DNA from 2 places in the Photorhabdus viridis genome. Region 1 is predicted to be linked to the other one. Evidence: predicted binding sites of a transcription regulator. Region 1 holds the regulator's gene; the other holds the start of a gene.
The links. Region 1 encodes PhoB, which activates phosphate uptake and scavenging genes when phosphate is short. Its sites were predicted from a motif close to CTGTCATAAAACTGNCNNAT; they were not measured.
Positions count from the first base shown of each region.

Region 2: pitA (inorganic phosphate transporter PitA) is a predicted target of PhoB. The motif match lies at 12,304-12,323, and genes of this name have one in related genera.

Region 1 is NZ_JBEJZY010000041.1:6,595-22,764, reverse strand. It holds gene ABR397_RS16950 (AAA family ATPase) at 287-3,970, opposite strand; gene sbcD (exonuclease subunit SbcD) at 3,967-5,202, opposite strand; gene phoB (phosphate regulon transcriptional regulator PhoB) at 5,465-6,154, shown strand; gene phoR (phosphate regulon sensor histidine kinase PhoR) at 6,178-7,515, shown strand; gene brnQ (branched-chain amino acid transport system II carrier protein) at 7,865-9,193, shown strand; gene ggt (gamma-glutamyltransferase) at 9,327-11,090, opposite strand; gene ABR397_RS16920 (peroxiredoxin C) at 11,314-11,916, opposite strand; gene ABR397_RS16915 (acyl carrier protein phosphodiesterase) at 12,077-12,697, opposite strand; gene queA (tRNA preQ1(34) S-adenosylmethionine ribosyltransferase-isomerase QueA) at 12,802-13,869, shown strand; gene tgt (tRNA guanosine(34) transglycosylase Tgt) at 13,929-15,053, shown strand; gene yajC (preprotein translocase subunit YajC) at 15,149-15,481, shown strand; gene secD (protein translocase subunit SecD) at 15,509-16,170, shown strand, end outside.
Region 2 is NZ_JBEJZY010000022.1:48,258-64,427, reverse strand. It holds gene ABR397_RS11315 (flavin-containing monooxygenase) at 1-1,070, opposite strand, end outside; gene ABR397_RS11310 (alpha/beta fold hydrolase) at 1,097-1,972, opposite strand; gene ABR397_RS11305 (hypothetical protein) at 2,833-3,330, shown strand; gene ABR397_RS11300 (hypothetical protein) at 3,330-3,806, shown strand; gene ABR397_RS11295 (MFS transporter) at 4,313-5,482, shown strand; gene ABR397_RS11290 (AAA family ATPase) at 5,755-5,982, shown strand; gene ABR397_RS11285 (radical SAM protein) at 6,201-7,127, shown strand; gene ABR397_RS11280 (ATP-grasp domain-containing protein) at 7,120-8,328, shown strand; gene ABR397_RS11275 (MFS transporter) at 8,353-9,564, shown strand; gene ABR397_RS11270 (MalY/PatB family protein) at 9,575-10,768, shown strand; gene ABR397_RS11265 (BaiN/RdsA family NAD(P)/FAD-dependent oxidoreductase) at 11,001-12,185, opposite strand; gene pitA (inorganic phosphate transporter PitA) at 12,485-13,975, shown strand; gene uspB (universal stress protein UspB) at 14,030-14,365, opposite strand; partial or broken gene ABR397_RS25035 (transposase) at 14,886-15,071, opposite strand; gene ltaE (low-specificity L-threonine aldolase) at 15,337-16,170, opposite strand, start outside.

The DNA.
Region 1 (16,170 bases):
CTGTTCGGATAATGTTCCTTTACGTGCGGATTTTTTAAAACTCTTTATTAATGGTTGATGGTTTTCGATTAAATGTGATTAATTCTCTCTATTAAAAGTTACATTTATTGAGTTAAATCTACCTTTGATATAAAGTCTTTAATGTTTCTGTATTCTCATTTTTAAATGATTATGGCAATTTAGGTAAATGTAAAATAAGCAGAATATAGAATCGCTGTTAAATGAATCAAACTTGGCAGGATAAACAAAGTGAAATCCTGCCATGGCTTTTTATTATTTTCCGCTATTATTTGTTATAACGAAACTCCGGTGAGAGTTTACTTATTCCAAGTCCATTAACTTTTTTAACTTTAATTTGTACTGGTATCCGTTCTTTCATGGCTTCGACGTGGCTTATAACACCAATGGTTTTCCCAGAAGCATTCAGATGATCCAGAGCGTCGAGCGCAATATCGAGGGTTTCCGGATCAAGTGTGCCAAAGCCTTCATCCAGAAACAGCGAATCAATACAGGTTTTATTGCTGACTAAATCAGACAAAGCTAAAGCCAGAGCGAGGCTGACCAGAAAACTTTCACCACCGGAAAGCGTTTTGGTATCACGAATAGCATCGGCTTGCCAGGTATCAACGACTTGCAGTTCAAGACCATCACTGTTTTTGCGTTGTAAATAATAGCGTCCGTGAAGTTTTCTCAGCCGTTGATTGGCAAGATAAACCAGATGATCCAATGTGAGTCCTTGAGCAAAACGGCGGAATTTAGCGCCATCGGCTGAACCAATCAGGTTATTAAGGTAACTCCAGTCATCATAATTTTGTTGGCAATGGCTGATCTCTTCCAGCAAGGATTTCTGCTGTTGGCGTCGTACTGCGTCATTACCAAGCAGGTTTCTCAATTCTCCTTGTTGTAAGGTGTTTCTTTTCAGCTCATCAGTGATGTTTTCCAACTGTTCAGTCAGTTGTGATTTTGTATGTTGAGCAAGGAATTCAGGACGATTTTTCAGATGTTGCTGCTGGGCTTCTGCTGCTTTTTGACACAAGGTTTTGATCTGTATCTGTTGTTGTTCGAGCCGTTCTTTGAGTTGTTGCAACTCCTTACGTTGCTCTGGTGATAATAGGGCTGCTTCAAAGGTACTTTGATCGGTAAATATACTTTCAGCTAATGCAGAGTTGAAATTCTGTTCTGACTGCTGTTTTTGTTGTTCAGCTTGTTTGCTGCTTTTTTCAGTCTCATGAATTGCGCCGGTAAGCTGGCTGATACTGGATTGTGCTTGTTGCAGATGTGACAGCGCCTGTTTGTATTTTTCTTCCAACTGCTGAGAATGTTGCTGTAATGCCTGAGTAATTTTCGCGACCGACTGTTCACCAAATAGTTTTTGGCGCTGTTGTTGCGTCTCTGCGAGTTGCTGTTTCTGTTGTTGTTCTTTTTGATAAAATACGTTTAAACGGGATGTATATTCTTCTTTTTGTTTATTCAATGATTCAATCTGACTTTGAACGATGGCTTGTTCTTTCTGAATCTGTTGCCAATTTTCACGACAGTTTTGATATACCTGCCACTCATTTCTACGTTGTTGCAGCCAGTTTTCAGCATCATTCAGGATTGGTAGTGATAAGCCATATTTCTGTAATTCAGAAGTCATTTTTTCGATAATATCAGCCAGTTTACTCTGTTGTTGCTGTATCTCTGGTTGCAGTTCAGACTGGCCCTTTTTCAGGGCATTGTATTGTTGTTTATTCAGTTCAATTTGTTGCTCAATTTTTTTAATTTGTTCTTTATGGACTGTTAGCGTTTTTTCTGTTTTTTGATGTTCTTTTTCTGCCAGTTGAAACTCGGCTAATTGGGTCAGACAAAGCTGATAAGCCGATTGGTTCTGCTGTACAAATGCTTCAAGTGCCGGTTTATCTGAAGGAGAAATTTCAGTTTGTAATGTTTCGCAAGTTTGTTGCCATTGTTGAATTAATGAATTCAATGCTGGTTCAGCATCAGCAATTTCTTGCAAAATATGGTTGTATTGTTGCTGTTGAAATTCGTTTTTATTAACTAATGATATTCTGGTAGTTTGTAGTTCTTCAAATTCCTGACGTAAATCTTTTAGGCGTTGTTCTGATTTTGGTAGTTCAATCTTTTGATAAGCTTGAATAGCCGGATGATGTTCGGAACCGCAAAGTGGACAAGGAACGCCTTCTTTGAGTTGTGCCCGTTCTTTTTCCAAGCTGACAATTTTTTGTTCTAACTGAATACGTTGAGAAAGATCGGCTAAATGTTGCTGTTTGTCTGAGAGTTGTTTATCAATAGATCCAATTTGAACAGGCAGTTCCTTTAATAATTTTTCCGGTTGTTGTAAACGAACACGATTACTGGCAATTGTGGTTTGTAATTGCAGGATCTGCGGGGATAGTATTTCCAGTTTATGTTGTAGTGGCTGTCGTTCCTGATATTTAGTTAATTGTTTTTGTAATTTCTCCGGTGAATATTGTTTTTGCAGATGAAAAAATTGCTGCTCTGCCAGTTCAAATGCCAGTTTCAGAGGTTGGTTATTTTCAATCTGTTGTTTTAGGTCTGCTTCTTGTTTATGCAGGTTAGTGTTGAGCTGTGTGATTTCGGCGGTGAACTTGTCAATTTTTTGAGTCTGGTGATTAATCTGTTGTTGCTGTTCTTGCCACCAAGAGAATTGGTGTTGCCAGAAAGCAATTTTTTCACCGAAATATTGATGGTAAGTCTGTTGTTCGAAATAGTTTTCTAGTTGTTTTCTTTGACTGGTTAATGATAGGGCGTGCTGGTTTGCCGCGTTATATTGTTGATCATTGTTTTCAAACGCTATTTTCTGTTCGCCGATTTGTTGCAGTGTAAGATTAAGATCTTTAATCTGACTATCAATCTGATGCTCCAATGGGATCACCTGTTCTGATATCAGTTTTTCTTGTTGTTGCCGGTGTTGTTGATGTGCTTCTCTGGCTGAATCGGCATCAGTCACTTTTTGTTGTATCGGCGTGAATATCTGCTGCTGTTGATGAAGTTGCTGACGCATATCTTCCAACTGTTTATTGATTCTCTGATGTTCATACTGAGTTCGGTTTTTGTTATCCAATAATGGACGAAGTATTTCTGCTGGTTCACTGTTGGCCAGTTTTTGCAGCTGCGGCTCTGCATGGGTAAGCGCTTTTTCTGCTTGTTGTAAAGCAACCTGATTTTCAGTAGCAAATTGTTGAAGTTCTTCCTCTCGAATCAGCCATTGCTCCGAATGTTGCAGGGTTTTTATTTGTTGATTCAGTCGTGATTCAGAATCAGCGAGTTGTTGCTGTTGTTCGAGATATTGTTGATGCTGTTCTTCCGTTAACAAATCAATGGCAGAGGTTTTGGCTTGCAAAATACCCAGTTCTGACTGGGCTTCTTTATGTTGCTGGTAAATTTGTTGGGATAAAATACCGTAAATTTCAGTGCCAGTTAATTCTTCTAATAAATCAGCCCGTTCATTAGGTTGGGCATTGAGGAAAGCAGCGAAGTCTCCTTGGGATAACAGCATGGATTTGGTGAAACGACCGTAATCCAATCCGGTAATTTCGATAATTTTCTCTTTCTTATCCTGGATCTTATCTGCCAGAATTTTGCCGTTGCTGCTGAATGCGAGTTCCACTTTGGGGGCTTGCAGATTGCCGTCCGGCTGGTTGCGCGCTCGCCGTTGGCTCCAGAAAGCGCGGTAAGCGACACCTTTCACTTCAAACTCAACTTCTGCCAGGGATTCTGCTGTGTGGCGGGTCATCAGCTCATTTTGTGATGCTGAAACTGTCAGGCGCGGGGTTTCGTGATAAAGGGCAAGGCAGATGGCATCCAATAATGTGGTTTTACCTGCACCGGTAGGGCCGGTTATTGCGAACAGGCCACTGCTGGCAAACGGCTCTGTTGTGAAATCAATCTTCCATTCGCCTTGTAATGAATTAATGTTTTTCAGCCGCAGACTCAGAATTTTCATGCCTGTTCCTCCTTGTTTTTATCCTGATAGATATTATTCAGTGTTTGTTCGAAAAGGGTGGTCAGACGTTTTTTGTGTTCTTCATCTTCAAGTTCTGACTGTTCAAGCCGCCGGGTAAAAACTTCGTTAACGCTGAGTTCTGTCAGGGTTTCTCTGTTTTCTTGCGCCAGCATATTTTGTCGCTGTGTTTTACTACGCCGTAGCAGAATGACTTCAACAGGAAGTTTTGTAACCATCAATTGAACTCTTTTCTGGATATCGTGGAGATAATCTTGTGTGGCAACTTCAATATCTAACCAGACGGGTTGCTCGCCTTTATAGTCATTAAAAGTCTGTAACTGTTGCTCAATTTGTTGCAGATCACCCCTGATAAGTTGCATGGGCTGATATTGAGGAATAGGTAAAAGTGTAATGGATGCCAGTTTGTCTTGGGTGAATTCCACCAAACAGACGCTTTTTTCCTGCCCGACTTCATCAAAACTGAGCGGTATGGGGGAACCGCTGTAGCGAATATGTTCAGATTTAGCCACGATTTGTGGCCGGTGAATATGCCCAAGTGCAATATAGTCCGCCGGTGGGAAAGCTTGCGCCGGGAAGGCATCAAGTGTACCAATATAAATATCCCGGACTGAATCTGTGGCTGAGGCGCCAACGGTGGTTAGATGCCCGGTGGCAATAATAGGTAAGGGTAAATCCAGTTCATCACGTAATTTACGTGCTTGCTGATAGAGTTGATCATAGTGTTCTGCAATTGCTTCCTGTAACGCCAGTTGTTTTTGTTCTCCTGACTGACCTGACTGGCTGGTCATAATATCTCTTGGCCGCAGAAAAGGGATTGAGCAGAGAATGGCGCCAGCTTGACCTTCCCTGGTGTTAAGTGTTTTTATCTGTTTTTGTGGATCTTCGTCAGCATTCGCAATGACGGTGGTATTCAGGCAGGAAAGCAGTTCTTTTGATTCATTCAACGTTGCCACGGAGTCATGATTACCACCAAGGATAATTAACTGACAGCCAGTAGGTTGCAGTTCAACAACAAAGCGATTATATAGCTCACGGGCGTAACTGGGCGGCGAGCCGGTATCAAACACATCTCCGGCAACAATTAATGCATCAACCCGGTAATTTTCAACCTGTTTAATCAGCCAACGCAGAAAATGTTGATGTTCAACAGCCCGGCTTTTTGTAAAAAAATATTGACCAAGATGCCAGTCCGAAGTGTGAATAATACGCATAGTGCCGCCGCAATGGATTAAAGTGAATGATGATTATAATGGCTATATTCTGAATGTCGCCTTTAAATCTGGCTTCGTGAATATATCTCCGAGCCGCTTCGCATTCATGATGAAATATGATAGTTGTTTGAATTAATTATTGCGAAACAGATTGCAGGTGGAGGATAACCGAGGCAGGATTTCATAAATCTGTCATAAAACTGACGCATAATGCCTTTTAAAACTCAGTCGCGTTTATCTCAATATTTAACAGGATTAACCCATGACAAGACGTATTCTGGTCGTTGAAGATGAAGCTCCGATTCGTGAGATGGTCTGTTTTGTGCTGGAAAAAAATGGCTATCAACCGGTAGAGGCGGAGGATTATGATTCTGCGCTGGCATGTTTATCTGAACCCTATCCTGATTTGGTGTTATTGGATTGGATGATCCCTGGTGGTTCTGGTTTGCAGATGATCAAGCAAATGAAACGGGATAATAATGTCCGTGATATTCCGGTGATGATGCTGACCGCACGTGGTGAAGAGGAAGATCGGGTTCGCGGCCTCGAAGTTGGGGCAGATGACTATATAACCAAGCCTTTCTCTCCTAAAGAGCTGGTTGCCAGAGTCAAAGCGGTATTGCGGCGTATTTCACCTATGGTGATGGAAGATATCATTGAAATGAATGGCTTGGTTTTGGATGTTACTTCCCATCGTGTGACCAGTCAGGACCTGGCTCTGGATATGGGGCCGACCGAGTTTAAATTACTTCATTTCTTTATGACTCATCCTGAGCGGGTCTACAGCCGTGAACAGTTGCTCAATTATGTTTGGGGAGCAAATGTTTATGTTGAAGACAGAACTGTTGATGTGCATATTCTCCGTTTACGTAAAGTATTAGAGATTGGTGGTCATGATAAAATGGTGCAGACCGTTCGCGGTACTGGTTATCGTTTTTCTACCCGTTACTGAGTTTGCGCGCCGGAGAACATGATGTGTTAGAACGTTTATCCTGGAAAAAACTGGTTTCAGAACTGTTTCTTTTTTGTTTGCCTGCATTAGTTTTGTCGATATTTATTGGTCATTTGTCCTGGTGCTTGTTTGCTTCGGTATTTTTGGCGCTGATATGGCATGGCTATAATTTGCTGAAACTTTCGGATTGGTTATGGTTAGATCGTAGGATGTTGCCGCCGTCGGGAAGGGGGGGATGGGAGCCGATTTTTTATGGTATTCACCAAATGCAGCAACGGAACCGGAAACGGCGCCGTGAACTGGCGCTGTTGATCAAACGGTTTCGTAGCGGCGCTGAGTTATTGCCGGATGCTATTGTTATGATGACAACTGAGGGTAATATTTTCTGGTGTAACCGTTTGGCCCAGCATTTACTGGGTTTTCGTTGGCCTGAGGACAATGGGCAGCCTATTTTTAATTTACTTCGTTATCCTGATTTTAATCGGTATATGCTTTCCAGGGATTTTGTACGTCCGTTATCAATAGAATTAAATAATGGTTTCACTGTTGAGTTTCGGGTTATGCCTTACTCTGGAGAGCAACTATTAATGGTTGCCAGGGATGTGACGCAGAAACGGGCCCTGGAAAATGCCCGCCGTGACTTTTTTGCCAATGTCAGCCATGAAATGCGTACCCCTTTAACTGTATTGCAGGGTTATCTGGAAGTCATGCAGGATCAGGAGGTGTCTGGCTCGCTGAGTAATAAGGCGCTGAATACAATGCAGGAACAAACTCGGAGGATGGATAGTCTGGTGAAGCAATTATTGCTGCTTTCTAAAATCGAAGCGGCTCCTCAGATTGATATGAATGAAGTAGTTGATGTGCCTTTGATGCTTAAGGTATTGCGTCAGGAAGCCGCCGCGCTTGGTAATGAATGCTATAAAATTAATTTTGATATTAGTGAAAAACTAAAAGTTTTCGGCAATGAAGAGCAGATTCGTAGTGCAATGTCGAATCTGGTTTATAACGCGGTTAATCATACCCCGAAAGGCACTCAGATTGATATCAGTTGGAAAAAGAACTCCCACGGCGCCGAGTTTATTGTGAAAGATAATGGACCAGGTATCAGTGCAGAACATTTACCCCGTTTGACTGAACGTTTTTATCGGGTAGATAAAGCCCGTTCCAGGCAAACGGGTGGAAGCGGTCTCGGTCTTGCTATTGTTAAGCATGCTTTACATCACCACCATTCCCACCTTGAAATCTCCAGTGAAATAGGTCAAGGAACAACTTTCAGTTTTACTTTATTGTCAGGATTGATTGTACCGGCTAAATTAACCAGTAAAAGAGATAATAATGATTTAATTAAAAGCAATAATTAACTTGTGAAATTAATTATTAGCTTTGAAGGTTAAAAAAAACACAAATCATATAGTGTGTATTCAATGATAGCTAACAGCAATCACTGGTTTTGAAAAAGAGTGCAGTATATGACTCTGCATTCTGGTTTATCTATTGCCTTCTGACACTATAAAAGTTTTACTTGTGGGCAGTTGCTGGCGATTCTATCTATAATAACCACTATGGTTCTGTATTAAACAGGTACAGGTGAATATTATTTTGATAATAAATCGTTAAATTAGGGTTCAATATTGCCAATGCGGGCTTAACTATTGGCGGTATTTATATTATTCAAGCCATTAAAATGGTAACAAAAAATTAACAATTATTATGACAAATCGTTTATCATCTAAGGATATTTGGGCGTTAGGGTTTATGACCTTTGCCCTGTTTGTAGGAGCGGGAAATATTATTTTTCCTCCTATGGTGGGATTACAATCGGGTGAATATGTTTGGGTAGCTGCATTAGGCTTTCTGGTCACCGCGGTTGGTTTACCGGTAATTACAATCATCGCGTTGGCAAAAGTAGGCGGTGGTATTGAAGAGCTGAGTTCACCCATTGGTAAGGCTGCGGGGTTGCTGCTGGCGACAGTTTGTTATCTGGCTGTTGGTCCTCTATTCGCAATTCCACGTACTGCGACGGTTTCTTTTGAAGTGGGTATTGCTCCCCTTGCCGGTTCGGGTGAATTATCGCTCTTTATTTACAGCCTGATTTATTTTGCTTTGGTGATTGCTGTTTCGCTTTACCCTGGTCGTTTACTTGATACTGTCGGGCATGTGCTGGCGCCCATTAAAATGCTGGCGTTAGGTATACTTGGCGTTGCCGCTCTACTTTGGCCTGCGGGGGGAGCAATTCCTGCAATTGAGGCTTATCAACAAATCCCATTCTCTAGTGGTTTCGTTAATGGTTATCTGACGATGGATACCTTAGGCGCTATGGTATTCGGTATTGTTATCGTTAACGCGGCGCGTTCAAGAGGTGTTGCTTCAGCTTCATTGTTGACCCGTTATGCGACGTGGGCAGGGGTGATTGCCGGGTTTGGTCTGGTGCTGGTTTATCTGTCTCTGTTCAAACTGGGTTCTGGCAGCGGGTCATTAATTCCTCATGCGGAAAATGGCGCTGTAATTTTGCATGCCTATGTTCAGCATACTTTTGGTGGTGTTGGCGCTCTTTTCCTCGCCGTGTTGATTTTTGTCGCCTGTATGGTGACTGCGGTGGGATTGACTTGTGCGTGTGCTGAGTTTTTCAGCCGTTATCTGCCTCTGTCTTATCGTTCATTGGTTCTGATCCTTGGTTTGTTCTCCATGCTGACTTCTAACCTTGGTTTGAGTCATTTGATCAATATTTCTATTCCAGTACTGACTGCGATTTATCCACCTTGTATCGTTTTGATTGTTCTGAGTTTTACTCTGCGCTGGTGGAATAATTTTAGCCGTATTTTGGCTTCGGTTATGCTAATCAGTCTGCTGTTTGGTATTTTAGATGCTATCAAGTCATCAGAAAACCTGGTGTATTTATTACCAAATTGGGCAACTCGTTTACCATTGGCTGATCAAGGGTTAGCTTGGTTAGCGCCATCCCTGTTGGTTCTGGTTGTGTTTGGTATTTATGACCGTATTTGGGGTCGTTCTGGTTCACAAGAAAGTCAAAGTCATTAGTGATAATGGTCCGTTTATTTAACCGTTTGTCATCGTCAGATAGTTAGAGAAAGCGCGGGATGGCGTGCCTGAGAAAGGTGTTCCATCCCGCTATCTTGGTATTCTTTTACATGGTTTGCTGAATTACCTATTGTTAGTAACCAATAGCGGCACCTGCTGGGCGCCGAACATCATTGGCGCCATAGAAATAGTTTTCACGAACTTGACCAGATACAGCAGCATCATTACCTGAAGAACCTGTATTTGAAATGTTAGCGGCTTTTGGTAAACCGACCATAATCAACTCAGCTGCGCCCCACGGTGTTTGTTCCACCATCTTATATCCCATTTTTTCCAGCAAATTCAGTGAGTCTTTAGAAATACCTCGTTGTTCATAATAAACTTCATCTGGTAACCATTGGTGATGAATGCGAGGGCTATTGACCGCTTCCTGAGGAGTCATACCGTGATCAATGATGTTTAAGGCAGTTTGTAGCGTGATAGAGATAATACGGGAGCCTCCGGGTGAGCCCAGGACAAGGAATATATTATTGTCTTTAGTGACGAGTGTCGGGCTCATTGATGATAGTGGGCGCTTACCAGGGGCGATAGAGTTAGTCGCACCTTGAACGAGTCCATACAGATTCTTCTCACCAATTTTTGTCGTGAAATCATCCATTTCATCATTGAGGAAGAAACCTGTTCCCGGTGCAATGACGACAGCACCGAAAAGCCCATTGATTGTATAAGTGGTTGAAACTGCATTACCTTCTTTATCTACAATGGAGTAGTGCGTGGTTTCTGGTTTCTCATGTGGTTCAATACCCGGCTGAACATTTTCTGATGATGTTGCTTCTCCTGGTTTTATTTTTTTACGCAGAGATTCGGCATAGCTCTTACTCAGTAAACGATCGATTGGGTTTTTGACAAATTCTGGATCGCCAAGGTGAGTATTTCTGTCCATATAGGCATGACGCATCGCTTCCGTCAGTGTGTGAATATAATCAGCAGAGTTGAATCCCATTTCTTTGAGGTTGTAGCCTTCCAGAATATTCAGGGTTTCACACATTGTTACCCCTCCTGAACTGGGTGGCGGTGAAGAGATAAATTTATAACCGCGGTAGCTACAGGTGACGGGGGCTGTTTCTGAGATCTTATAATTGGCGAAATCGGCTTCGGTAATAATGCCGCCTGATTTTTTAGCTGCTTCTGCAACCCGTTTAGGAATATCCCCATGATAGAATGCTTCCTGTCCTTTTTTGGCGATTAATTCCAGTGTATTTGCCAGATCGGTTTGTATCAACTTATCGCCCGGTTGATAAGGGGAGCCATCTTTACGCAGGAAGATACGGGCTGCTTCTGGATCTTTGCGGAAACGTTTGATTGACGTGTCCAGAATATCTGTGTCTGCTCGGGTCAGTATATAACCTTCACGTGCTAGTTTAATTGCCGGCGCCATGACCTGTTCGCGGCTCAATTTGCCATATTTCTTTAAGGCACTCTCCAGCCCCATGACGGTTCCCGGCACACCGGCAGCCAGGTAGCCATATAAACTGGCTCCTTTAATGACGTTGCCTTCTTTGTCCAGATACATATTGGCACTTGCCGCATTTGGTGCGGTTTCGCGGAAGTTAATAAAAGTATTTGTGCCATCAGCCAGGTGAATTGTCATAAAACCACCACCGCCGATATTGCCGCAGCATGGGTTTACAACGGCCTGGGCATAGCCAACAGCAACAGCTGCATCAATAGCATTTCCACCTATCTTGAGGATATCTACACCAACTTGTGAAGCAAGGTGTTGGGCTGAGACAACCATACCATTTTTAGCTTCAACGGCAGGTTCTGAAGCGGCATAAAGATGAGAAGAGATAAGTAAGGATATTATTACCAGTGGTGTTTTCCATGTTTTCAACATGTTGTGAGCTCCTGTCGTTTTGCGGGATGATTTTTATAAAGTGGAAGCGCTTATTTTATTTACACGAATTTTAATGTTAATCAATTGTAAATTTAATTATAAGTGATGATAATTATTAGAAAGATTTATTTTTTGTGCGCAAGGTGGCAAAACGAGGAATTTCAGCGATAAAAAAACCAGTTGGCAGCAACCAACTGGTCTGAATTATGGGTAACGTTTGAGGTTACAGTTTAGATGCGTTCTGAGACAGGTATTTAGCTACGCCGTTTGGAGACGCGCCCATACCTTCTTTACCTTTTTCCCACTGCGCAGGGCATACATCGCCGTGCTCTTCGTGGAATTGCAGTGCGTCAACCATACGTAGCATTTCGTCAATGTTACGGCCCAGTGGCAGATCGTTAACAACTTGGTGACGGACAACGCCGTTTTTGTCGATCAGGAAAGAGCCACGCAGAGCTACGCCAGCTTCTGGGTGCTCAATACCGTATACTTTTTGAATTTCACGTTTAGTATCAGCAACCATTGCATATTTAACTTCGCCGATACCACCGTTATCGATAGGAGTTTTACGCCATGCGTTGTGGACAAATTCAGAGTCGAAAGAAACACCAACAACTTCAACACCGCGTTTTTTGAACTCTTCGTAGCGGTGGTCGAATGCGATCAGCTCAGAAGGACATACGAAAGTAAAGTCCATCGGCCAGAAGAAGATAACGGCAGGTTTACCGTTCAGGTGTTTTTTCAGGTTGAAATTCCCAACTATTTCGCCGTTGCCAAGGACAGCTGCTGCTGTAAAGTCAGGGGCTTGACGAGTTACCAGAACCATGAGTTACTCCTGTAGTTTTAACCGAGGTTTATGTAAAAATTGGATGTAGAATAAGGAATTAGCGTACATCAATAAAGGGTAAAATACTAATTTTTGCAATAGATTTTACCTATCAATACTTTATTTTTATTTTCTTTACTGTAACGCTTTACCCATGTTGTTAATTGGGTGAGGTTTCCAGTTTCATTTGGGGGAGGTTATAAAAATCTTTATTTTCCGCTTTTTCTATCATATAGGGATAAAATTGCCAGAATAACGCTTCGAGGTCAGAGTAATGTTGTTCTATATCCTGAAATGATCCCGATAAGGCAGATAATCTGGGATGTCTTCGGGCCATGCCATTTAGTACATTGGCGATAAATGCAAGATCTGCATAGCGGATCAACCAGTTTTGCGACCATAAAAACTCATTCATTTCCTGAAATTTTTCGGGAGTTTTATGGAGATGAGGTTCTATCTGATTGCGGGCACGGTGAATAAATGCGGGTAATGAGTCATCGGGAACCAGTTTATCCCAATATAAGGAAAGGAAGTGATCCCAAATAATATCCAATGTAATCGGCGCAACCCGTCGGTATTGGCTACTGAACAGGTGGCGGGCTTGAATAACCAACGGGTGGGTATCTGTTAATACATCAACCCGTCGATGCATGCGAATGCCTGCAACTACGTCAGCGCTGTATTGCCCCTCTGGATTACCGCGAACAAAATCCGCCATCAGATTCCCTAACAGGGAGCTTTCAGCCAGAGTAGCTAAATGAAGGTGAGCGAGAAAATTCATCCGGCGATTATAATATAAATCAGCGAAGTTATGTGCTTATTTGTTGCACCCTCAGAGTTGCGGCACTAGACTAGTCCGCCTGTTTTTCTGAATGATTAAATATAATGCGAGTCTCCGATTTTACTTTTGAACTTCCTGACGAAATGATTGCTCATTATCCTCAACCACAACGCAGTGGCTGCCGTCTGCTCTCTCTTGATGGTGAAACGGGGGCGTTAGCGCATGGTGTTTTTACGGATGTTCTTGATAAGCTGAATGCCGGGGATTTGCTGGTTTTCAATAATACCCGAGTTATACCCGCGCGTATTTTTGGCCGGAAGGCCACCGGCGGTAAATTGGAAGTTCTGGTTGAACGGGTGCTGGATGATAAGCGGGTACTTGCACATGTGCGTGCTTCCAAAGCGCCAAAAGAGGGGGCGGAGCTGTTGCTGGGTGACAGTGAGAACGTTAAAGCGACGATGCTGGCCCGCCATGACACGCTGTTCGAAATACGTTTTGATGATCAGCGTGATGTGCTGTCCATTCTGGATGATGTCGGCCATATGCCCTTGCCGCCTTATATTGATCGTCCTGATGAAGAGGCGGACCGCGAGCTGTATCAAACGGTATACAGTGAGCGCCCAGGCGCAGTAGCCGCGCCAACGGCAGGCCTTCATTTTGATGAGCCATTATTGGAAGCCCTGCGTGAAAAAGGGGTGGAAATGGTTTTTGTTACCTTGCATGTTGGTGCCGGTACTTTCCAGCCAGTGCGTGTGGAAACCATTGAAGACCATATTATGCATGCTGAATATGCTGAAGTGCCGCAGGATGTGGTTGATGCGGTCCTCGCATGTAAGGCCCGGGGGAATAAGGTTGTCGCTGTCGGAACAACATCAGTCCGCTCGCTGGAAAGTGCAGCAAGAGCTTGCCAAAATGGATTAATTGCGCCATTTTTTAATGATACGCAGATTTTTATCTATCCGGGGTTTGAATATCAGGTTGTTGATGCGCTGATTACGAATTTCCATTTGCCGGAATCGACACTTATCATGCTAGTTTCTGCATTTGCTGGTTATAAAAATACCATGAGTGCTTATAAAGAGGCGGTGGCAGAGAAATACCGTTTCTTTAGTTATGGCGATGCCATGTTTATTCGCCGTAATCCTTTGGCTTTCAAGGAAAAAGTTTCTTAATTTATTGTCATAATGTATGAAATCAGCATCAGACTGTTTATCTGATGCCTGGAGGTTAAGTGAAATTTGAATTACAAACTACCGATGGTCGGGCCCGGCGCGGTCGTCTGGTTTTTGAACGTGGTGTTGTGGAAACGCCGGCATTTATGCCAGTGGGGACTTACGGCACAGTAAAAGGCATGACGCCGGAAGAAGTAAAAGAGACCGGTGCGCAAATCCTGCTTGGCAACACTTTCCATCTGTGGTTGCGTCCAGGGCAGGAAATAATGAAGCTGCATGGCGACTTGCATGGATTTATGCAATGGCATGGCCCGATTTTGACGGATTCAGGCGGTTTTCAGGTATTCAGCCTTGGCGCGATGCGTAAAATCAAAGAGGAAGGTGTGCATTTCCGCAACCCAATTAATGGTACGCCTGTTTTCCTCAGCCCGGAAAAATCAATGGAAATCCAGTATGACCTGGGTTCTGATATTGTGATGATTTTTGATGAATGTACGCCATATCCTGCTGACTGGGATTATGCGAAACGTTCGATGGAAATGTCCTTGCGCTGGGCGGCTCGTAGTCGTAAGCGTTTTGATGAGTTACAGAATAAAAATGCTTTGTTTGGTATTATTCAAGGGAGCGTTTACGAAGATTTACGTGATATCTCAGTAAAAGGTCTGGTAGAGATAGGCTTTGATGGGTACGCTGTAGGTGGTCTGGCGGTTGGGGAGCCTAAAGAAGATATGCACCGTGTTCTTGAACATGTCTGCCCGCAAATCCCGCAGGACAAACCGCGTTATCTGATGGGGGTAGGAAAACCAGAAGATTTGGTGGAGGGGGTTCGCCGTGGCATTGATATGTTCGATTGTGTAATGCCAACCCGTAATGCCCGTAATGGTCATCTTTTTGTCACCGAGGGTGTCATTAAGATCCGTAATGCCAAACATAAAGAAGATACTTCGCCGCTGGATGAGCAATGTGATTGCTATACTTGTCGAAATTATAGTCGGGCGTATTTGCATCATCTTGATCGTTGTAACGAAATTCTCGGTGCAAGGCTGAATACTATCCATAATTTGCGGTATTATCAGCGTCTAATGGCTGGGATCCGTAAAGCCATCGAAGAAGGTAATCTTGAACAGTTTGTTGAAGATTTTTATCAGCGGATTGGTAAACCTGTTCCGCTATTAAATATTTGACTTAAGTAGTAATTGACTGACCTCAGTGTGTATAGCATATTGCGGTTGGTTTTTTTGATTACTATCAATTTTGATAACAATGAGGGAAAAGTTTAATGAGTATTATTTCTGAAGCAACGGCATCTGCTGGCGCACCGGCGGCTCAGGGAAGTCCATATTCTCTGATCATCATGTTGGTTGTTTTCGGTCTGATCTTCTACTTCATGATCCTGCGTCCACAACAGAAACGTACGAAAGACCATAAAAAACTGATGGATTCTATTTCCAAAGGTGATGAGGTTCTGACCAATGGTGGTTTGATTGGTCGTGTAACTAAAGTTGCTGATACGGGTTATGTCGTTTTAGCACTGAATGACACCACTGAAGTGACTATTAAACGTGATTTCGTCGCTGCCGTTCTACCGAAAGGTACAATGAAGGCTCTGTAATTTCTGATTTTCCCGAAGGGAACTGCCGTGCTAAACCGTTATCCTTTGTGGAAGTATCTGATGCTGATCGCTGCGATCCTCATCGGTTTGCTTTATGCACTTCCCAACCTTTATGGTGAGGATCCGGCTGTACAAATCACTGGCGTGCGAGGTATTGCCGCCAGTGAGCAAACGCTGGACCAAGTCCGTAATATTTTAGAGAAAGATCAAATCACGAGTAAATCTATTGTGCTGGAAAATGGCGCGATTCTTGCTCGTTTCAATAATTCTGATATTCAGCTTCGTGCCCGAGAGGCCTTGATGCCCGCATTGGGCGATCAGTATGTGGTGGCATTGAACCTGGCGCCGGCAACACCAGCCTGGCTGGGCAAATTTGGCGCAGAGCCAATGAAACTGGGCCTTGATCTGCGTGGTGGCGTGCACTTCCTGATGGAAGTGGATATGGAAACCGCATTAGGAAAACTGCAAGAGCAGAATATTGATGGCCTGCGTACTGATTTACGCGAAAAAGGTATTCCTTATTCCACTGTCCGCAAAATTGATAATTACGGTGTAGAGATCCGTTTCCGTGATGAAAACGCCCGTTCTGATGCGGAGAGCTATCTTACCAATCGTCACCGTGATTTAGTTTTCAGTGTTGGAGCCAATAATACCCTGAAAGCGGTGATGAGTGACGAGCGCCAGCGTGA
Region 2 (16,170 bases), on a different contig from region 1:
GGCTGGGTGGTTTGAAAACCAGTACAGAAGATCAACACATCAAGTGGATAACTGTTGCCGGCCGCTGAAACTGCATTTTGCCCATCTATATGCTGTAAGGCTGAGGTTTCGAGTTTGACGTTATCGCGTAGAAAAGTAGGATAATAATTGCTTGCAATCACAAACCTTTTACAACCTGCTTCATAGCTGGGGGTAAGTTTTGCACGTAATTCTGGATCGGAGATTTGCCGTTTAAGATGATCTGAGGCTATACGTTTGAATTCTGCAAGATATTGCGGAATAGAACGACGGGCTGGGTACATAGATTCAAAGTGCCAGAATATATCTGCACGAAGAGCGGGAATAGACTCTGGATCGCGTCGGAAACGCTGTTTTTCACTATCGGAATAACTTCGGTCAGGACGTGGAATTATATAGGATGGGTTTCGCTGGAAAACAACAAGTTCAGAGACACTTTGCGCCACTTCAGGCACTATCTGAGTTGCGGAAGCGCCTGATCCGATGATACCTACTCGCTTACCTTGAAGAGAGACATCATGTTTCCAGCCGGCTGAATGAAAAACTTCCCCCGTAAAGCTGTTCAAATCTTCGATTTGTGGAAGATTTGCATCTGTTAAATGCCCGGTACCTGTTACCAAGAACCGCCCACTGAAAACCCCTGCGGTGGTGATAATTATCCAGCGCTCTTTTTGGTTATCCCAATAGGCTTTTTCAACGTTGGCGCCAAAGCGGATATGAGGCAATAGCCCTTCATCCCTGGCTGTATCCTGAAGATAAGTGAATATTTCATTCCCTGGTGAAAAAATATGAGACCAGTCAGGATTGGGGCGAAATGAGTAAGAATAAAGGTGTGAGGGGATATCACAGGCTACACCGGGATAAGTATTATCGCGCCAGGCGCCTCCTACATCATCGGCACGTTCGAGAATGAGGAAATTGTGCTGAGATCTGCGCTTAAGCTGGGCTCCCATACCAAGGCCGGCAAAACCTGCGCCGATGATAATAATCTCTGCATCTGTGACCTGCGATATATCTGCTTGTGGATTATGTTCTGGTGTACTTTTATTCATAATGGCTCTCCAGAGCGTAAAAGGGATTATATCTGGTCAGCGGGAATAATGGTCCCGGCAGGGTAAAGTGAAGGTGCTGCGCAGAACTGGTCAATAACCAACATTAACTGGGCAGGGCGTTCATAAATGACAGCGTGCCCGGCTTCTATCTCTATATAGCGTGCGTCCGGAATTGCGCCGAAAAGTGCTTTGCTATGGTAGGTGGGGGTTATGTTATCGTGTGTACAGCCAATAATCAGCGTTGTGGCTTTTATCGTAGGAGCAATGTGAGTGATATCAACGCGGGCATCAAGATCTAGTTGCAATATATCGAATTCTCCCGGATTGATGTTTTCAAATCCGGTTGGAGGTGGGTCTGGAACCATATTCACATGACCTGGGACACCACCAGCACAATACATGACGAATTCTGTAAGAACCGGTGAGTTGGTCTCACATAAATGACGCCAGACAGCAAAAAATCTTTCCATCTGTAAATCTGTTTTCAGCCATCCTGCTAGCAGAACCAAATTACGAACTAGATCCGGACGTTTAGCGGCGACAGAAGCAGCAACGACGGAGCCTATAGAATAACCTATCAGGGTGACAGATTCCCCTGGAGCCGCTGTTTCAATAACGGCTTCGACCTGTTTTCCAAGGTGTTCAAGAGTCAGGGTTTCGCCTGCTTTCACTGGTTGAGAAAAATCCAGTGATATAACAGTGTGTTTTGTGGCTAGGAGTGGAAATAGATGACAGAAATGCAGCGTTGTATTTCCGCTTGTACCATGCACCAACACCACCGTATTACTCTTGGCATTATCCTTAGTCAGGCCTGGAGGTTTAGCTGTGAAGAACCTGACATCCTTTCCATCTACCTTTACAGTACTTTCATTAACATTAAATTCTTGATCGGATTTATTCATGGTAGTTATATATCTCCCTATAGATATGGGCAATGGCTAAATATTGAGCTTTATTAGTTATCGTGGTTGTCATTATTCTGTCTTGGTAACAATTAGTTCATTGAATAATTATTTTGTTACTTCTTAAATAAAGTCATAACTAAGTATCAGGCTATTGTCAAATCTATAAGGTTGAAATTGTGCCTATACTTGAATACTTTTATTATAAAATTAAATTGCTCTGAATTATTTATTATATTTTAGTGATAAATAATCAAATCGCAAGTTATTAACCAGGGTGAAATAATTATGATGCTAAGTATATTAGGGAATTAAGAGCGCAGAAATGAAATCAGTTGTTTCTTATAGCAATAAATGGCATCGCATCTTTTATCATTTAAAAGCCAATTCTTTGAGTGGGACAGCCAAGTTGGCAACACTGAATAGGTGTGGCGTTGTTTGCCAACTCAAGTTCAGTGTTTATTCCTGGATAATAACGCAAGGGTTCTGTCAGGCTGGTGGGAGAAAGCATCAAAATATTAATTCTATATATTGGACTATTTTCTTAATTTCTTCTTTTACATTGACAGGTTTTCATCCTCATACCATAGTAATTACATCATATATAGTTTGTTTTCTTTGATCTGTTGGTTTGCTTGTATTCTCAAATAATTCATTTGATCTATTATTCTGACTTTATTCAGTAATAGCTTATATAATTAAGAAAAGCCAGTGATTGAAACAAATTAGAGGTAAATTATGAAGGAAATACAATTTCCTCTGTTTTGCAGAAAGACAATTTGGGTTCAGATTTAAAAAACACTATCAGACTATTTTCCGCAGTATTTTGTGATACTTAACGCACATTAAGGAGATGAAAAATGTCTAATCAAGCTGTGAATGAACAACATCCGCAATATGCGGTGGCAGAAGGGGAAAAACGTGCTATACGCACGATTAAGCTATTTATTTCTCTGGGTTTTATCGCAGAGGCTGGATTTCTTTTAATGAGTTTTATTTTATTTCCCGACAATGGCCCGCTGGTATGGCGTTTGGTATGGGCTCTTGGTTTATGCGGTATCGGCATGGGGGCCGCCGTTGGGGGATTGACCTATCTGCTCTCAGCCCGTTTTATGCCTGGAAGCGCTGGAGCTTATATCATGACCGCAGTGAGTAGTGCTCTGTTTTTCAGTGTTTGCCAGACACTTTGCTGGGGGTTGGACCATAACGTGGGGCTGAATTATTGGGGCTCAATAGACATGCCGTTGTTGTTCCTTATTAAGGGATACACTGCTGCACTCATTGCTGGTATTTTGGGCAGTTTTCTTCTTAACTCGATAAAAGGTGCAAGATTCCTTGACTGTCTAAAGGTGTTTTAGTGAATAAAGAATCGAGTTTGCCCAACAGCTTCGTTATTTCCGTATTTCTGGCTGTGCTGGCTGCATGTCTGAACCTTATATTGTGGCGTGCCGATATTCTGGAAATGGCGCACAACACTGCGCTGAAAGGGTTAATGGCTGTTTGGTATATATTGGGCTGGGGTTTTGCCGCAGGTTGCCTGACCGCTCTCGCCATCCATTCAATCAGAACAAGATTACCTCAGATGGCGGGGGCGGTGGTCGCCATGCTGATAAGTTTTCTGCTGGTTACGGGAACTTGCGGCCTGGTTTATGCCTACCTGACAAATTCCGCTTTCATGCAAATTGCTATGGGTGGCGAGGCTCATCATCATTCCCCAGTAAGTCAGGGAACTATTCTTGGTTTTATTGCGCAGCTACTGCCCAGTTTATGTGCGATCGTTATCTCGATAATAAATGCTTTTTCAATAAAAGTGGGAAAGTGGTTCAGGTTATGAGCCAGCTTTCAATGCGTAGCTAGTTGGCGGTTCTTCTCCCATCTTGTCATGGTGCTCAGTTCCCCGACATAAAGCGAAAGACACCAGGTCCCAGTTTTGCGAATGCAAGATTGGGGCTTTTTTTATATGTGTTGATATGTAATGCATTTATTAATTCTGAATGTAAATAAATGTGTACAATAAGATTAATGCGAGAAAATCATTCAATATTTCATGTGGTATATGTATGTATTTAAATTGTTTTTCAAATATAAGAATAAGGAATGTTGGGAGGTTATAAAAACATGAGTTGGCTCACAATAATAAAATTTTTAATTTAACAGCTAATTTACATAAAGGAATGTGTTGGCTTATATTTAATTTTACTTACGGTAAATAAATTAATGTTAACCTAAACTGTGAAAGGAGTAATTATGGACTATCAATTTCTAGATAATATTTTTTTTTACAAAATAAAGATAGGTGTAAATATATGTTTATGCCTATCATAATCTGGATGATAACCGATGAAAAAGTACATTAGTATAGGTGTAAATGAACTTGATACTTATCTTGATTATGCTATTTTAAGTATTATAGCTATATATAGTCTGCATTCTACGCCATCCGAAATGGGAATATTAGGTGCTTGCTTCGCTATTCCATTCCTGGTGGCAAGTGGATTATTTGGCAAGCTGTTTGACAACGGGAGTATATTAAAATGGAGGATACTGCTGTTCTTTATTAATGGCATTGTCATGCCTTTTTTATCTGTAGCTGATCCAATTATATTTCTTTATGTAATTACATTAATCAAGACAACTTGTCGGTGTGGTCTTGGAATATCAAATACAAAATTGAATATAGATGATAATGAATCTCAAAGATTTTATGAAATTTATGGATATATTACTAACTTTAGCAGGATAGCCATTCCATTATTTGTTGTTTATTTAAACACGTACTATGGGTTATGGTTTGTCCTGTCATTATCAATGATATTTAACTTAGTCGGCATGCTGACATCATACTTTGATAATACTTTTCGGTCTGATGAAAATAAAGATATAAATTCTACTGCCGTAGAACGTTTCTCACTTATACAGCAATTGAAAAGTAAACCGGACTTATATTTACTTGTTTCGGCCTATACTTTGTCAAACTTAGCCTTTTTTCTTAGCAATGATATGCTTGGTATCTTCTTCGAGAAGATTGGACAAAGTGAAAGTAGCATAGGCTACATAATTTCACTTCTCGGGATCGGTGGCATAGTAGGAACGAGAATTTCTGGTTGGTTACTTAAAAGATTGTCAGCCAAGAATCTCCTGTTATTTTCCATTATGGTTAACTTTGTGGCCTTTTGGGGGGTTGGTTTTTTAGACGCAAAAACAAATCATTATGCTACATACTATTTATTAATTTTCCTGGTTGGTACGGCTTCTGGTGTGACATTTTTCGCAATCAGATACGGCGTAAGAAATATTATTGGTTTTGAACATGTAGGGAAAGCTACAGGAGGTATACAGAAAATTTCATCTGTAGTGGCAATTTTGATGCCAATTATTGGGGGGTATACTGCAAAACTTATTTCTATCGAATTTACTTTCAAATTAACAAGTATCCTGCTTGCAGTGATATTCCTGTATTTTTTATTTAAAAAGTATAAATTAACTGAGAAGAGGAATATGTATGTATAATTCAAATAAGCTTATTGCAGGTCTCCGGTATCAGTAAGACCCTATAATTTTCTCAATATTGGTTGTTTAGAAGTTTCTCCTGATGCTCAGACGAGGGGCGATAAACACTCAAAAAGTTTTGATTGTTGTATAAGAACGTCATAAACCCACAAATAGACGGAGATTAAACCAGCAAATAGACGCTATACAAACCAGCATTTAGACGGTAGCATAACCAACAAATAGACGGGCCAATTTAAGCTTCATTCTCCACATTGCACAAAAGAACAGCTTTGAATAACACACTACACCCAAGATACATAGCACCACAGCTCAAGGTAGCATTGGTTGATACGCCAGTGGTGTGCCTGCTCGGTCCTCGCCAGGTCGGCAAAACAACGTTGGCGAAAGCGCTAGAGCCTGGGCGGGCTTACCTAACTTTTGATGACAGCACTTTGCTTAATGCGGCTAAAGCTGATCCTACGGGATTTGTACAAAGCTTGCCAGAACGTGTCACATAAAGCCCCAAGACATTCATATTTATCTTGATGTTGATACTTATATTGGTAGCAAAACATGTGGACAAGCTTGTAAGCATTGTTGGTTTGTTAACTATGAACACGTTAAAAAGTTAAAGTTTAAAGATAATGAAGGAGTAAATATTACTCGTTTTTTAAGATCAAAAGGTTATAAAGTCTATCCAAGATACACGGATAGTTTTGCTTATGATGGTGAACTGATGCGACATTATGGTGTTGCGAGAGCGAGAACTTATTTTGAAGGTGATACATCATCCAGCGTTGCAATGGAGAGTGGAGAGGCTTGGACAAGTGGTCGGCCATTATTAAGTGAAAAATCAGAGTCTCTTTTAGATACGGCAAGAGATTATGGATACCGGACAATCACACTTACTTTTCACGGATTAATTAACGAAAAAGGAATAATTTCTGATAGCTATGAATACCCAATAAAAGGGGTTTTGTATGGCACAGACCTTGAGCGTGTTTTAAAAATTATAAAGGATTACAACGCAAAAAATAGAGATATTTTTAATGGATTTAGAATAGGCATTGGTATCACTGTAGGGTCACACAACGTATCGAAAGAAATGCTCGAACGTTATCTAGATTATTTCAATAAAATAGGAATCGATACTCTGCGATTTAATAAATTCTTTGATCATGGAGGAAAGCACCCTCACCTAGAAATAACGCATCAAATGTGTGCTGATTTTTATAAGAATATAAAATATTTTCATGAAAATATTTTATTAAATTTTCAACTAGGTGTGAGTGAGGACTTTGGTTCTTTTGGGATAGATGTTTTAGGATTACCGCCATCTGTTGGTCATTGCCAGGCGGGCAAACAACTTTTTGCCATTATTCCGTTAAAAAATAAAAAAAGTAGAGAAAAGCATAAAAATTATTTTTATGAAGAGATTGGCGACATTGTAGGGTGTGTGAATATTTTTGAACCTAAAGTAGGAAACTTAACTAGAGTGACTAATGTCCACAATGAAACGATAACATATAAAGTTAATTTTTATCTTGATGAAATTAACGATCTTGTTAATAAAAGATTAAACGGTGTGTTAAAGAATGGGTGTTTTTCTCGTGAGCTAATGAATAACCTCTCTGGTAGATCGATAGAGATTAGAAATGTCTAATAGATTATTAGTAATAGAAAAAAACCCATCCGGTTCGATTGGGTTAAAAAAAGCAAAAGAACTGGGCGCTTATATTATATTCATTGGATCAAGGAAGTACTATAATAAAGTATCTGACAATGATTTACTCTATATTGATGAATTCTTCGAAGCAGATACTAATGATAATGAACTTGTTGTAAATATGGCTAAGCATATCAATGCTAAGAAAAAAATACAGGGTGTTATTACATTTATGGAGTTCTATGTTCCCCTTGCGGCTAAAGTAGCAGAAACATTAGGCCTTAAAGGAATAACATATGAAAATGCATTGAAAGCAAGAAACAAACACCTAATGAGAGAATCTTTTAGGCAAAAAAATGTTCCTATCCCTAAATACGCTCTAATTTCGAATGTTGACAGTGCAAAAATAGAAGCAGCCAAAATTGGGTATCCAAACATTATAAAACCTATTAACATGGCCGGAAGTCGAGGTGTTTTACGTAATGATAATGTCATCGAATTGGAAAGGAATTTCCGTGAAGTCTGTGAAATAACTCCTCCATTTGGAGTAAAAAAAGCTTCTTTATTTTTGATAGAAGAATATCTAGAAGGACAAGAATACAGTATTGAATCTATTTCCTTTAATGGTGTTGTGAACATTATCACAATTACTAAAAAATACGTATCAAATAATGGTTATTTTGTTGAATTAGGGCATACATTACCTGCTAATCTACCATTACAACAAAAAATCGAAATAGAAAAAGTGGTAACACAAGCTTTGCTCGCGTTAGGTATTTATAATGGAGGAGGACATACCGAGGTTAAGGTAACAAGTGATGGTGTCAAAGTCATTGAAGTAGGAGCTCGGTTAGGAGGAGATCATATTCCTGAATTAGTGGAAATGGCTACCGGTATTGATATGTGGAAAGCAGTTATCCAAGTTTCGTTAGATATTTCACCTGACTTGAGTAAGAAGTTCAATAAATATGCCGCTATTTCTTATATCACTGCACCTTCTGGCATTGTTAAAAAGATAAATTACACAAAGAATGACTTTGTCCATTTTGATGTTAACATTGGAGAACATATTAAATTACTGAAAAATAGCTCTCAACGATTAGGATATGCTATTGCGTGTGGCGTAACAGCGGAGCAAGCTGAATTTGAAAGTCACCACCTTAAAGAGAGTGTTATTATCGAAATAGAGTCAGCGTAACTCAATACGTATCCTGGTGAACTAATGGCATCTCTATTCAGATTATCTTTATTAAAACATTTACCTCCCCCAATTTTTATCATGTTACTGGGGACACTGTTAACAAGAGCCGCCTATTTTATGGTTTGGCCTTTTTTAGCGATGATCCTTTATCGGCAGTTTAACATGTCAGCGACAGGAATTGGCGGATTATTGGCGCTGTCAAGTATCTTAGGCTCAGTAACGGGCATTTATACCGGATATTTGTCTGATATTTTTTGCCGCAGAACAATAATGCTTATCGGGGTGATGATAAGCATTATTTCATTCATCATGATTTCCTTCTCATCTTCACCTATATTATATTTAATCTCTATATCCGGAATTAGTATTGGTCGTGCTCTGTTAGAAGCGTGTAGCAAAGCCTTAATTGGCGATTATATTAACTCCCCTAAAGAGAGAGAGTCAATACAATACTATCGATATTATTTGGTCAATGTTGGCGCTGCAATTGGTCCTTATATTGGATTAGCCTCTGGCCTATCGGCACAGAGAGAAACTTTTCTAATTACAGCCATTGTTTATTTTGTTTATGGTATTATGTTGCGTGTCTTTTTATTATCTTCAAAAAAAGAAGAAAAAATAAAAAAAGTCAGCAATGATATTAGTTTTACAAAAACATTGAACATAATTATTTCTCACCGAACATTCGTGATACTTCTATTATGTAATGTTCTTGTTATGTTTGTTTATGCTAACTTTGATTCTACGCTTGTTCAATATTTATCTAGATCAAATATCAACAATGTTACTAGTTTTATTGCTTTATTAGTTATTGTCAACTCATTGACAATTATCACTTTGCAAATGCCAATTTTATTTTTATTAAGAAATTTTACCCCAAGAATAAAAATATTAATTGGTATCATGTTAATTGCCGTAGCTCAAATCATTTTTGCATTCTCACCTATTAATACAGTTTATTATCTTTGTGTCGCAACTGTCATTCTGAGTTTTGGAGAAATAATTGCCATACCTACGTTTAATGTCGAAGTTGATAGGCTCACACCTCACCATTTAAGGGGAGCTTTTTTTGGTGCTTCCAATATGTCAAGTATTGGATCAGCTTTAGCCCCTATTTACGGAGGGATTATGCTTGATTTATTTAATGCTACTCTACTGTTTTCATTATTATCTCTAACTAGCTTGATAACTCTATTGATTTATTATACTTTTTTAATTAAAAAAAATAATTAATGGCGGATGTATGAATTTCAATTTTGATGTTATATTCGATCGTTCTATTTTTTCATCTACTAAATGGACATACCCTCAAGACCCGCTGTATACCGATAACAAGCCAACACCATTATGGGTAGCAGATATGGATTTTCAGTGTCCTCCTTCTGTCAGAAAAGCGCTTTTGAACATCATTGATTATGGTATATTGGGTTACACTAATTGTAGCTTATCAACATTAAATGCGATTATAGACTGGCAAAAAAACAGGCATGACTGGACAATTGAACCTGATTGGATTGTTCAGAGCCCAGGTGTTGTTACTGCGATTGATATTATAATTAATGCACTTTCGGAGCCCGATGATTCTATCATTATAATGACACCTGTTTATGGGGCATTTTCGCGCTCTATACTCGCCAATCAACGCTCCGCAATAACTGTTTCTCTTCATAATATTACTGGTCGATATTTACTTGATTTTGATGAGCTAGAAGAAAGCATTACAGTAAAAACAAAAATGCTTATCCTCTGTAATCCCCATAATCCAATTGGTAAAATTTGGTCTATTGACGAGCTCAATATCATTGGTAATATCTGTTTGAAACATAAAATAATCATCATATCAGATGATATTCACCAAGATTTAATTTTCAATAACCGTTCGCAATACACACCTTTAGCAGCTCTGCACCCTTATTTTTCTGAGATATGTATTACGTGTACCTCACCAAGTAAGACCTTTAATCTAGCAGGGCTGCAAACATCTAATATTATTATTAAAAATAATAAGCTACGTGAAAGAGTAAAAAAAGAATTTCTGCGATACGATATGTCCCGCCCCAACATGATAGGATTAGCCGCGTGTGAAGCAGCCTATAAAACAGGGCAGGAGTGGTTAGAAGCGCTTTTACTATATTTAAAGGGAAATTATAATTTATTACATACTATGCTGAATGGTGTTGAGGGTATTCGAGTGATTGAATCTGATGCATTATTTTTATCTTGGATAGACTTTCGGCAAACAAATATCAATTTAGATAGTTTGAATAATACATTAATTCAACAAGGAAAAGTTTGGTTAGATAATGGTGAAAAATTTGGTGCGGAAGGACATGGGTTTGCGAGATTGAATTTTGCTTGTCCTAGAAAGATATTAGAATCTTCAATTAAAAATATGCTCCATATCTGTCATTTTCAGAATGATGATTGCGTCAATTGACAGCGCTAAACCACCCAAGTCATGATTCCGGTAGTTAGAGCTGGATTAACGCAATAAGTGCAACGTGCGCCCCGTTACACCAGTGTTCATTTATTTCAATAATGCCAATTTTATCCGATGAAATAGATTATGCTAAATTTGCAGTTTTTGATGGGTTGAATACAGAAATATCAGTAAATTGCGCATCAAAAACTGCTCCTTACGGGCAAACTTTATTGTCTCTCCACAAAAGTCACAACGCTTGCGCACATGCCCAGGCGGAACTCCATGCCCACTGGAAATTATAGCCGCCAAGCCAGCCGGTGACGTCTACCACTTCACCGATAAAATAGAGTCCTTTTACCTGATTAGCCTCCATTGTTTTGGATGAAAGCTGATGAGTATCCACGCCGCCCATAGTAACCTCAGCAGTACGATAGCCTTCAGTACCGTTGGGTTGTACTTGCCATGACTGGAGGTTTGTCATCAATTGTTTTTGTTGAACTGAGTTCAGCTGTTTAAGAGAAACATCCGGGAGTTGGCCGAGTGTTTGCAGACATTCTGTCAGCCTCTTCGGTAATAATTTTGCCAAGGTATTCTTTACGCTTTGGTTTGGGTGAGCACTCCGTTCTGTCTCCAGAAACGTTTCCAGATCAATGTCTGGAAGTAAGTTAATACTCACAAACTCTCCCGGTTGCCAATAACTGGAAATTTGTAAAATTGCTGGACCAGAAAGTCCTCGGTGGGTGAACAGAATATTTTCTTTGAACAGCGTGCCATTTTCCGCGGTGACAATGGCGGGAACGGACACACCGGAAAGCACATGAAGTTGCTCCAGAAGTGGTTTATGCAGAGTAAAAGGCACGAGAGCGGCGCGGGTTGGCAAGACTTTCAGACCAAACTGTTCTGCAATCCGATAACCAAAAGGGGTTGCGCCAAGACCCGGCATAGATAACCCACCGGAAGCGATGACCAGTGAGCGTGTACTTACTTCCTTTCCGTTAACAGTGATAACGAAACCCAGCTCCTTTTTTTCTACGTGGCTAACTTCGCTGCGTAGGCGGATAGTGACTTGACCAGCCTCACACTCTTTTAACAACATATCAACTACCTGCTGGGCTGAATCATCGCAAAAAAGCTGTCCTAGGGTTTTTTCGTGGTAGACAATGCCATGGCGTTGGACCAGCTCAATGAAATCCCACTGTGTATAGCGGGCTAGGGCAGATTTACAGAAATGGGGATTAGCGGAAAGATAAGCTGATGATTCTGTGTACATATTAGTGAAGTTACAACGCCCACCGCCGGACATCAAAATCTTACGCCCGGTTTTTTTGCCATTGTCCAGAACCAGCACCTGTAAACCACGTTGCCCAGCTTGAGCTGCGCAAAACAGACCGGCTGCGCCGGCACCAACAATAACTACATCAAATCTTTCCACTGTTTCTCTCTTTATAACCGAATAATTTAGCGGGAACTTCCCTTAAAGTGTTGCATTTTTGATAATTTTGCGGAAAAAAGTCCCCGTATGACCTGAATTTGTCAGGTAAACTTATTTTTTGTCTTAAAATTGTCAATTTTTTAAAAGATATGCAATTTTATGATATATAAGGAATATTCCCATTTCTTATTGTTATCTGGTTGTCATGAAATCAAAAAAAGTTCATATTTCACTTTCCCCGCTAGCATTTGTCACTGATAATGCGCCGCGTTCATGTCCAACTAACTGGCTTAACGTTTATGCTACATCTTTTTACTGGCCTGGATTTTCACACCAGCCTAATGTTAGTACTGGCACTGCTGTTTGTGCTGTTTTATGAAGCCATTAATGGCTTTCATGATACCGCGAATGCGGTAGCAACAGTTATTTATACCCGTGCTATGCGAGCACAGTTCGCAGTCGTCATGGCTGGGGTATTTAACTTTTTTGGTGTTCTTCTTGGTGGATTAAGTGTCGCCTACGCGATTGTACATTTACTCCCTACCGATCTTCTGCTCAATGTCAGTTCTGCTCATGGTCTTGCCATGGTGTTTTCCATGCTGCTGGCTGCCATTGTCTGGAACCTTGGTACCTGGTATTTCGGTTTACCTGCATCCAGTTCTCATACCCTGATTGGTTCCATTATTGGTATTGGCTTGACCAATGCCATTGTGACCAATTCTTCTGTGGTTGATGCGCTGAATGTGCCGAAGATGATACAGATTTTCCTGTCGTTGATCCTCTCTCCTGTAATCGGATTGATCATTGCCGGGGCAATTGTGTTTCTGCTACGCCGTTACTGGAGTAGCACTAAGAAACGCAAACGTATTCATCTGACGCCCGCTGAACGCGAAAAGAAAGATGGTAAGCGTAAGCCGCCGTTCTGGACGCGTACTGCGCTGATTTTGTCTGCGGTAGGAGTCAGTTTCTCTCATGGGGCGAATGATGGTCAGAAAGGCATCGGTTTGATTATGCTGGTGCTGATCGGCGTAGCTCCGGCGGGATTTGTCGTAAACATGAATGCTAATGGCTATGACATTGCCCGTACTTACGATGCGGTTACTCACCTGCAACAATATTATCAGCGGCATGGTACCGCGTTATCTCATGCCATTGAACTGACGCCATTGGTTGCTGTTGCAGAAGATGAGTCGGAAGAGCGATTTCATTGTGACAGCACTCGCGCTGTAGTTGTTCTTAACCAGACAGAAAGCATATTGAAGGGCATTCAGAGCTATAGTGGGCTGAATCCTGAACAGCGTAATAATATGCGCCGCATGTTGATGTGTATTGCCGATACTGCGGAATCTGTGGCTAAACTGCCGGAAACCAGTGCTGAAGATGCCCGTTTCCTGAATAAACTGCGTAAAGACTTATTGTATACTGTTGAGTATGCACCTATCTGGATCATCATTGCAGTGGCGCTGGCACTATCTCTGGGAACTATGGTTGGCTGGCAACGCGTTGCGGTGACTATCGGCGAGAAGATTGGTAAGAAAGGTATGACCTACGCACAGGGTGTTTCAGCTCAGATGACTGCGGCTGTTTCAATTGGTGTGGCGAGTTATACCGGGATGCCGGTTTCGACTACACAGGTTCTTTCCTCTGCGGTAGCGGGGACGATGTTGGTTGATGGTGGTGGTGTTCAGGGTAAAACAATCAAGAGCATCATGTTGGCCTGGATACTGACCCTGCCGGTTTCAATTGGGTTATCCGGTATTTTCTACTGGTTCGCTTTGAAACTGATTTAATTGTTTTGACGAATAATTTGAAGGCGGTATGGGTTAACTATACCGCCTTTTGTTTTAATACCAAATCAACATCGAAATCAGACAAACAACAACTAATCCACTCAGCGCGCTCGTCAGAATAAATTGCCTCCTCAGCCGCTCACAGCGAAGCACCACTGCTGGATCATGATGATCCAGGTAACGTTGCGAATTGATATAGTGCACAAGCCTTATCTGCTTATTAAGCTGTCCATGAGCAGTAAAAAAACCGTTACCGTCTACTGATTGATAAAGCAAGGGATCGGACTGGCGAAGAATAGACAACAATGCCCGCAGTGAAGAGAAGTAGCGCATCATATTCATAATGCAGACAAGACACAGCGCCCAAAACAGTGCAATTGAACTGAACATAATCCCCTCCTTAGAATGGTTAGCCAAAGCTGTCACAAAAGGAAAAAAATCAAAACTGTAGGCGGTGACGCCTTATATTTATTGTAGGAAAGATAGTCAGATAGTACAAAAAAACCCTTTCGGGTGGCTTAAATTTGGGCAAAGACATAAAATGGCGGTCAAGTTGTGGTGATTGTTGCCGATACCAGATGGTAATAGTCAGAAGCGTTAATCCCTTAATGTGATGATATTTTGATAATAAGTACGGTTTATATAATGAAATTAATCATAAATTCCATTATTTGAGTTGTTGTAACCACTGAGTAGTTCAATGTAGTGGGAAATAAGGCTTTTTTGTGTGTTCTGCTGATTTTCATGTCTAACTCATTGTAGGTAACTAAATTTATGACTGAGTTAATATGAGATAGGGGGGAAGTACCAATGCCATGAATTTGCTTCCAATCTGGAATTTAATTTTGTAGAGCGAAAAACAGTCAAATTCAGGTGTTATGAAGATTGATAAAACACTAAATAGGAATGTAAATGGCAAACTTAATTTATTTAACTTTAACCAGTCTTTTACCTGCCCACTCCGGTGGTAACCGGCTCCGTCAAGGATAATATGAACCTTTTGATTGACCGGATAGGTTTCACGCAGGGCAATGAAGAACTCTGCGATGTGATAACTGTCGATACGGCCATATTCGCTGCAAAATAAATCTATTCTTGAAAAGTTAAATGCTTTTTATTTAAAATTGTGCCTTGAATAGTTAAATCACTCTGTAATATAGACTTAATAAACAATAATCATTACAAAAACAAATTTTAAATCTTCTGTCGTTCCCTTTTTATAAAGGGAACGATTAATTACTTATCTTCTTATATTAATCAAGAAAATTCTATTAATGACAATAGCACTCCTTCATGTATAAATAAATAGAGCAGAATTTGATAAATAGTACTCAAAATACTGTAAAAACTATTCAAAAAATTTAACCATAAATAGCACGAGTTTCAGTCACATTCTCGCACTTATCAGATCCAGCAACAGTAAGAAACTCACGCCACAACGTAATCAGTCGCTCAAGATCAGCACGAGAAACATTAAGGTGTGTCACTAAGCGGGTGATAGACTCTACGCTCAGCATCACACCTCGTTCTTTCATCCAAGGCCCCAACTGCGTGGCTTCATGTGCTGGTATGCGTAAAAATACCATATTAGTCTGTGCCCCAGGCGCCAAAACTTCCACACCCAGCTCACTCAATTGTTCAGCAAGCCACTGGGCATTATCATGATCCTCGCGTAACCGTTGAACATTATGCTGCAATGCATAACGCCCTGCGGCAGCTAATATTCCCGTCTGACGCATTCCTCCTCCAGTCATTTTGCGCCAACGCCGTGCCTGCCTGATGTATTCCGCATCACCACACAGTAAAGAACCCACCGGCGCTCCCAACCCCTTGGACAGACAGATGGTCAGAGTATCGCAATACTGAGAGAGAGTACTCAGTGGCACATCTAACGCCACAGCCGCATTGAGAATACGCGCCCCATCAACGTGCAATGCCAAGCCTTTCTCCTGCGTAAAAACTCTGGCCTGCTGCAAATATGCAAGTGGTAGTACCTTACCATCGTATGTATTTTCTATGCTGAGTAAACGGGTCCGGGCGAAATGAATATCGTCTGGCTTGATAACACTGGCGACAACATCCAGAGGCAATGTTCCATTAGCCGCCATATCAATCGGTTGCGGCTGTATACCGCCCAATACGGCAGCACCACCCGCTTCATATAGGTAGTTATGCGCTTTCTGACCCACAATATA